2 regions of the Dorea longicatena genome follow, and region 2 is predicted to be linked to the other one. Evidence: predicted binding sites of a transcription regulator. Region 2 holds the regulator's gene; the other holds the start of a gene.
What was found. Region 2 encodes Rex, which represses fermentation and respiration genes when NADH is low (regulators of the CRP and FNR family bind a similar motif). Its sites were predicted from a motif close to ATTGTTAANTANTTAACAAT; they were not measured.
Positions count from the first base shown of each region.

Region 1: NQ508_RS02505 (phosphotransferase family protein) is a predicted target of Rex. The motif match lies at 2,144-2,163, and genes of this name have one in related genera.

Region 1 covers NZ_CP102280.1:510,331-514,778, reverse strand. The annotation lists gene NQ508_RS02510 (cell wall hydrolase) at 1-1,132, shown strand, start outside; gene NQ508_RS02505 (phosphotransferase family protein) at 1,263-2,018, opposite strand; gene adhE (bifunctional acetaldehyde-CoA/alcohol dehydrogenase) at 2,351-4,448, opposite strand, start outside.
Region 2 covers NZ_CP102280.1:1,413,827-1,418,274, forward strand. The annotation lists gene abc-f (ribosomal protection-like ABC-F family protein) at 1-1,433, opposite strand, end outside; gene NQ508_RS06635 (redox-sensing transcriptional repressor Rex) at 1,599-2,240, shown strand; gene NQ508_RS06640 (bifunctional ADP-dependent NAD(P)H-hydrate dehydratase/NAD(P)H-hydrate epimerase) at 2,342-3,844, shown strand; gene alr (alanine racemase) at 3,847-4,448, shown strand, end outside.

The sequences.
Region 1 (4,448 bases), 900 kb from region 2:
ATCGGCTTTGGCAATTACCATCTGTACCGTAACAATTGCTTCTGTTAGTACTCCGGTATATTCAGCACCTTCGACAGATGAATTGGAAAATACCACCTCTGATCTCAAAGGTGAGTTAAACGATTTAAACGGCCAGTTATCTTCTTTAAGTAAAGAGCTGGACACTGCTTCCAGTCAGGTAGAGGATCTGGCTGCCAAAGTAGAAAAATCAAAACTGGATCTAGCTTCTGCCCAGCTTGATGAGGAAGCTCAGTATGATTCCATGAAAGATCGTATCAAATTCATGTATGAAGGCGGCGGAGCATCTCTGGTTCAGATTCTGCTCACTTCCGAAAATATGGGAGATTTTCTGAATAAAGCTGAATATGTTGCAACTATCAGTAAGTATGACCGCTCTATGCTGGAAGAATTACAGCAGGTTCGTGCTAATGTAGAAAAGAAACAGAAAGATCTGGAAGAACAGCAAAGCAAACTTTCCGGACTTCAGGAAACATTGACAAGCAAACGTGATGAACTGAATTCAAAGATTTCATCCACTTCCGGAGAACTGGCAAATTATCAGGCACAGTTGGATCGTGCCAAAGCTGCCGAGGAAGCATTAAAGCTTGCACAGAATGATAAAATATCTGGCTCTGTAAAATCAGAAGCCTCAAAACCAAGTAACTCAACCAATACTACGAATAACGCGAATAAAACAAATTCAACAACAAACGGTTCGACTAATCAAAATAAAAATAACACCACTAATAATACCGGCAACAATACTACCAACACAGGTAACAACACCAATGTATCTACAACGGATGTCGCATTATTAGCGGCAATCCTTCAATGTGAGGCAGGTAGTTATGATGGAATGCTTGCTGTTGCAACTGTTATCATGAACCGCGTAGCAAGCCCGGCTTATCCGAATACTCTGCGTGCTGTTATATACCAGTCAGGACAATTCGCTCCAACCTGGAACGGTTCATTGAATAAAGTACTGAGTAAAGGTGCTTCATCCACCGCTTATTCTGTAGCTCGGGCTGCACTTGGTGGTGCAAGACATTCTGCAGTTATCAATTGTCTGCAGTTCAGATCCGCGTCAACCGGTGTATCCGGAATCAACATTGGTGGAAATGTATTTTTCTAATTTTATTTAGTAGCTGACATTGTCTCCTGCATACTATGGTATAAAAAATAAGCCTCATTTTGAGGCTTATTTTTTATACCATAGTACACGGTAGAAATTAGCGGCAACACCTTTCCTGTATTAATATCATCTATTCATACTCCATAACATCGATCCATTTCATCAAGAAGTCTTTTTCCAGACGGATATCTTTCCCAAGCTCTGCAGCAGCTACGATTGGCAGCCATTGTTCTACATACTGTCTTGCTGTGTCACTCTTCTTGCAGAATAACTTAAGATAAAGATCTGCACTTTCCTGATCATGTAATGCAAATAACAGATATGTCATTGCAGCATCTGCACTTGCATTTCCCTGTGAAGCATGTGCCCAGTCGATCACTGTCATCTTTCCGTTCTTTTCAACAATCACATTACTCGGGTTAAAATCACCGTGACACAATTTCGTATGCTTCGGCATTCCTTCCAATCTGGTCAAAAGCTCATAACGTTCTGTTGCATCCAAATCTTTCAGACTTCTTATCTCATCTGCCAGTTTGTCTTTTAATTTCGGTAATGTTGTGGCCGTTTTGCTCTGTACTTTAAGCTGAAGATCTACAAAATCTGACATGTATTTTTCAAGATTGGCACGGTCAACTTTCATCATCTCTTCCAAAGTTTTTCCTTCTCTGTTCTCAATGAGCAGTGCCCATTCTCCATTAATCTGAGTTACCTCTTTTAATTTTGGAATATCCAATCCTGTTTCTTCAACTTTCACTGTATTCAATGCTTCATTAAATACCGCTGACTTCGGATGATCTGTTGCAAATATTTTAACAATACCTTCCTCTGTCTTATAAACTGATTTATAAGGTCTCTCTACGATTAAATTTTTCTTCTCAAGCTTCATACAGATTCCTCCTTTTTATTGAATCTTTGGCCCCTTCCTTCTTGTTATCTGTATTATATACCTTATTATCAGATTTTTAAATAGTTTTTTGATATTTTTTTCACTATTTTTTATCGTATATATTTATTGTTATTTTTTTAACATTATTATCCGTCTATTCTCCCAAGTAACAGATCCGATTCTGAAAATCATTCTACTCGAAACATCCCTTTACATTTTCCATCTTTCTTTGCATAAGAAAAAGTGCAACGTTGAACGCTGCACTTTTTCTATGCTAAATACATTATCCGATTTGCAAACAAAAACTCTTGGATATTATATTTTTGCCTGTTTTATTTTCCATAATAGCATTTCAGGTAGATTTCTTTCATCTCACTCATAAGTGGATATCTTGGGTTAGCTCCTGTACACTGGTCGTTGAATGCCTGCTCTGTCATATCATCCAATGTATCCAGGAAGTATTTCTCATCTACACCGTAATCTTTGATTGTCTTCTTAATGCCAATCTTCTCTTTGAGTTCTTCCAGTTTAGCGATGAAGTTCTCAAATACTTCTTCATCTGTCTTACCTTTGCATCCTGCAAAACGTCCTAATTCTGCGTATCTTGCAAGTGCATGTGGATACTGATACTGAGAGAATGTTCCCATTCTTGTAGGTACTTCTGCAGCATTGTAACGCATTACATCTGTCAGGATTACAGCGTTAGCAATACCGTGTGGCAGGTGATGGAATGCACCAAGTTTGTGAGCCATAGAGTGGTTCAGTCCAAGGAATGCATTTGCGAATGCCATACCAGCCATGCATGAAGCGTTAGCCATCTTCTCTCTTGCGATTGGATCATTAGCACCATTCTCATATGCAGATGGTAAGTAATCAAATACTGCTTTTACTGCCTTCATAGCAAGACCATCTGTAAAGTCTGTAGCCATGATAGATACATATGCTTCGATTGCATGTGTCATTACGTCGATACCAGATGCACTTGTCAGTCCCTTAGGTGCTGTCATTGCATTGTCAACATCTACGATAGCCATGTTTGGCATTAATTCGTAGTCTGTGATAGGCCATTTTACTCCTGTATCAGCATCTGTGATGATTGCGAATGGAGTTACTTCTGAACCTGTTCCTGAAGATGTTGGGATAGCTATAAAGTAAGCTTTCTCTCCCATCTTAGGGAATGTGTATACTCTCTTACGGATATCCATGAAGTCCATAGCCATATCTTCGAATTTTGCTTCCGGATGCTCATACATTAACCACATAATCTTTCCGGCATCCATTGCGGATCCACCACCAAGAGCGATGATCGTATCTGGCTCAAATGCTCTGATCTGTTCTACACCTCTTCTAGCGCACTGCAGAGTTGGGTCTGGAGCAACTTCAAAGAAGCATGTATGCTGGATTCCCATCTGATCTAATTTATCTTCGATCGGTTTTACATAACCATTCTTGTACAGGAAACTGTCTGTTACGATGAACGCTTTCTTCTTATGCATTACAGTTCCGAGTTCATCTAATGCTACAGGCATGCAGCCTTTCTTAAAGTATACTTTCTCAGGTGTTCTAAACCACAGCATGTTTTCTCTCCTCTCTGCAACTGTCTTGATATTGATCAGGTGTTTCACACCTACGTTCTCAGATACAGAGTTTCCTCCCCAAGAACCACATCCAAGTGTAAGAGATGGAGCAAGTCCGAAGTTGTAAAGGTCTCCGATACCACCCTGTGATGAAGGTGTATTGATCAGGATACGGCAAGTCTTCATAGCCTGCTGATGTTTCTCAATCTTTTCTGTCTGTGATGGGTGGATGTAAAGTGATGATGTATGTCCGTATCCACCATCTGCAACAAGCTGCTCAGCTTTTGCAAGAGCCTCATCAAATGTCTTAGCTCTGTACATTGCAAGTACAGGAGATAATTTCTCATGTGCGAATTCTTCCGAAATATCAACAGATTCTACTTCACCGATCAGGATCTTTGTAGCCTTCGGTACTTCAACACCTGCTAACTTAGCGATCTCATATGCTGATTTTCCAGGAATCTTATTATTTAATGCTCCGTTGATGATGATTGTCTTACGAACTTTATCAAGTTCTTCTCCCTTCTTGAGGAAGTAGCATCCACGGTATGCAAATTCTTTCTTAACTTCATCATAAATGCTGTCCAGTACAGTTACTGACTGTTCAGAAGCACAGATCATACCATTATCAAATGTCTTAGAATGGATGATGGAGTTAACTGCCATCTTGATATCTGCTGAATCATCGATGATAACAGGTGTGTTACCAGGTCCAACACCAAGTGCCGGTTTTCCTGAAGAGTATGCAGATTTAACCATTCCAGGACCACCTGTTGCAAGGATCTCATCTGAATCTCTCATAACTGTTGTTGTCAGCTCTAATGACGGAACATCGATCCATCCGATGATTCCT
Region 2 (4,448 bases):
GCGATGTCCAAATGGTTGGTCGGCTCGTCGAGGATCAGGAAATTTGCTTCAGAGAGCATCAGTTTCGCAAGAGATACACGTCCGCGTTCCCCACCGCTCAAAGAACTGATCTGTTTGAAGACATCATCACCGGTAAAAAGAAATGCTGCAAGCACATTCCGGATTTCCGTATTCGTAAGAGTCGGATAATCATCGGAAATCTCGTCAAAAATTGTTTTTTCCATATGAAGGACATGATGTTCCTGATCGTAGTAGCCAATCTTAACATTGGAGCCAAGTGTATAAGTACCGGAATCAGCAGATACCACTCGGTTTAAGATCTTAAGAAGCGTAGTCTTTCCTGTTCCGTTATCACCGATTACTGCGACATGTTCACCACGTTTGATCTCGAGATTAACGTCTGTAAAAAGTTCCTGTCCGGGGAAAGATTTGCTTAAATGTTCAATAGTCAGAACATCATTGCCACTTACACAGGATGGTTCCAGTTTCAGATGTATATCTGTATTAACTTCTATCGGTTTTTCGATGGTCTGCATTTTTTCCAACATCTTTTCGCGGCTTTCGGCACGTTTGATGGATTTTTCGCGGTTGAAAGAACGAAGCTTTTCGATAACCGCTTCCTGATGCTTGATTTCCTGCTGCTGGTTAAGATATTCCTTCAGGCGTATGTCGCGAAGCTGCTGCTTCTTTGCTGCATAGTCGCTGTAATTTCCCATATAAGTACGAAGTTCTCCAAGCTCGATTTCAAGAACTTTAGTGACAACTTTGTTCAAAAAATAACGGTCATGAGACACGATCAGCACAGCTCCCTGATAGTTTAGAAGATAGGTTTCAAGCCATGCAATTGAATTCAGATCCAGATGGTTGGTTGGCTCATCAAGAAGCAAAATGTCTGGTTTCGTTAACAGAAGCTTGCCGAGAGATACACGGGTTTTCTGTCCTCCGGAGAGAGTGTCGACGGGTTTGGTGAAATCATTTTCCGTAAATCCAAGTCCCTTTAACACACCGGTGATCTCACTTTCACAAGAATAGCCATTCTCACGTTCGAAAGCGGCCGTAAGGCGGTTGTAAGTTTCCAGACGGTCGTTCAAGGCGTCGCCGGAGAGATGCTTAAGTTCCATCTCGATCTCGCGGATACGGCGCTCCATAGCGATTATATCGGCCTTTGCGGTGCGGACTTCTTCGTAGATCGTATTACCGCTTTGCATCTCTTGATGCTGGGCAAGATAGCCAAGTGTCTTACCTTTTGTCAGGATGACGTTGCCGTCATCCGGGGCTGATTCGCCTACAATCATTTTGAGCAGAGTGGACTTACCGGCACCGTTCGGTCCGACAAGAGCTGCTTTTTCGTGATCTTCTATATGGAAGGATCCATCTCTGACGATGAGGTGTTCACCGAAAGATTTCTGGATCCCGTGACATGCTAATATCATATATTTCCTCCTGAGTTATGGATAATTGATACGTTGGTATTCTCAAAATGCATTTACACATGCTACTTTATTATAACGGAAATTGCATAAAATTCAACAATAGTTTGACAATAATCTTTCAATTTTATATAATTATTTTAGACTATGATTGGAAGGGTGAAAACATTGGAAGAAAGAGAGATTTCTCGTGCGGTCATAAGAAGATTGCCGAGGTATTACAGATATTTGGGCGAACTGTTGGAAAATGGTGTAGAGCGGATTTCTTCGAACGATCTGAGTAAGCGGATGAAAGTAACAGCATCCCAGATCCGTCAGGATCTTAATAATTTCGGAGGATTCGGACAACAGGGATACGGTTATAATGTTAAGTATTTATACACAGAGATTGGAAAGATATTAGGATTGGAAGAAGACCACAATATTATTATCATTGGTGCAGGTAATCTTGGGCAGGCACTGGCTAATTATGCAGCCTTCGAGAACCGTGGATTCATTCTGAAAGGAATCTTTGATGTGAATCCAAGACTTCAGGGAGTATCCATCCGTGGAGTTCCGATCCGTATGATGGATGATCTGAAAACGTTCGTTCAGAATAATGAGATTGATATTGCAGTTCTGACGATTCCGAAAGAGAAAGCAATTGAAGTTGCGAATATGCTGGTTGAGAACGGAGTACGTGCGATCTGGAACTTTGCACATACAGATTTGAACCTTCCGGATAATGTTGTTGTTGAGAATGTGCATCTGTCAGAAAGTCTGATGCAGTTGTCATACAATATCAGTCGTTACAAAGAGGACCATAAATAAACTATAATACAAGAAAGCGTGTAGGAGTAGTCTGGAATACGGACATATTTTTACACGTTCTTTTGTTGCAGAGATATATCTGATGGGAGATGAATGAATATATGAAACTTCTGGTTAATGCTGCGCAGATGAAGGCTGCCGATCAGTACACGATTCAGGAACTGGGCATCGCATCACTAGAATTAATGGAGTGTGCGGCAAATGCCTGTGTACAGACGATGCAAAGTGAGAATCTGGATCTTTCTTCTGTCTGTGTGGTATGTGGATCAGGAAATAATGGCGGAGATGGATTTGCCATCGCCAGGATCTTGAAGAATATGGGGTGTCCTGTGGATACTTATCTGGTCGGCAATCCAGAGCATTGTACACCGGAGACACGGGAACAGATAAGACGTCTTAAAGAATGTGGTGGTAAGATCACAGAAGATATCCCGCAGGATAACAGCTACAGCATAGTGATAGATGCCGTGTTCGGAGTCGGACTGAGCCGTAAGATTGAAGGTACATATCGTCAGGTGATTGAACGTATGAATCAGATGCAGGGTACAAAATTTGCAGTAGATATCCCATCAGGACTTTCAGCCTCTACGGGATGTGTGCTTGGTTGTGCATTCCACGCAGATGATACAGTGACATTCGAGGTGAAAAAGATCGGCCTTGAACTGGCGCAGGGCAGAGCATATGCAGGAAGAGTAACAGTAGCAGAGATTGGCATTTCGCATGAGCCGTTATTACAGGATGCAGATGTGATCCATTCTTTTGAAAGAGAAGAATATCGTAGAATGCTTCCGGAAAGACCGGAAGATTCTAATAAGGGAAGTTATGGAAGGCTTCTTGTGATCGCTGGAAGTAAGGGTATGGCAGGTGCGGCATATCTGAATGCCCATGCGGCTTATATGACAGGAGCCGGGCTTGTCAGAATCTATACACCAAAGGACAACCGCGAGATATTGCAGACACTTCTGCCGGAAGCGATCATAACGGCTTATGATGAATTTAATAAAGAAGAAGTACTAAAGCTTCTTAAGTGGGCAGACGGTGTGTGTATTGGTTCCGGCATTGGAAGAAGTACAACATCGGAGAAGTTATTGCGGACGGTTATAGAGTACGTGGATGTTCCATGCCTGATCGATGCAGATGGGTTAAATCTTCTGTCAGATAACAAAGATCTTCTTGATCGGCTGGCAGACCGGAAGTTCATATTTACGCCGCATATGAAAGAGATGTCTAGACTTACAGGCATCCCTGTGGAAGATCTTAGAGAAGACCGGATACAGATCCTGAAGAAATTCGCTGACGGATATCAGGTAACCTGTGTATTAAAAGATTCCAGAACACTGATCGCAGATAAGGCAAATGAAATCTGCCTGAATCTTACCGGGAACAGTGCGATGGCAAAAGCCGGTTCGGGAGATGTGCTGGCCGGTGTGATCGCAGGCTTTATGGTGCAGGAAAAAGATACGAAAAAAGCAGCCAGATTAGGTACATATGTACATGGTTTGGCCGGTGACCTTGCAAAATTTGAAAAAGGCGTATATAGTGTAATGGCAAGAGATCTGATAGAATATATCAGTAAAGCATTAATGAAACTGGAGGATGAATAGCAGTGAAACATTATACAAGAGTTTTAGCCAGAGTCGATTTAGATGCGGTTGAATATAATATAGAGATGATGAAGAAAAATATTCAGAAAGATACACAGATGATGGCAGTCATCAAGATGGATGGTTATGGACATGGTGCCGTTCAGATTGCAAAGCTTCTGGAACCCAAGGATTATATCTGGGGTTATGCAGTAGCTACGCTGGATGAAGCTATTTTATTAAAAGATGCATGTTTGAAGAAACCGGTATTGGTTCTTGGATGCATTTTCCCGGATCAGTGGGATACGATGATCCGCAATGAAGTACGTATGACTGTCTATAGTTATGAGATGGCAAAAGAAGTGTCAGAGCTTGCAGAAGCCATGGGCTGTAAAGTCTATGTACATATTAAGCTTGACACTGGAATGGCAAGACTGGGATTCCAGATTACAGAAGAGAATGCCGAAGAAATCGCAAAGATCAGTAAACTGCCGAACCTGGTAATGGAAGGAATGTTTACACATTTTTCCAAGTCTGATGAAGCAGATAAGACATTTACCAATGAGCAGCTTGATAAATATCTCTGGATGAAAGAAGAACTGAAAAAAAGAGGTGTTACGTTCCA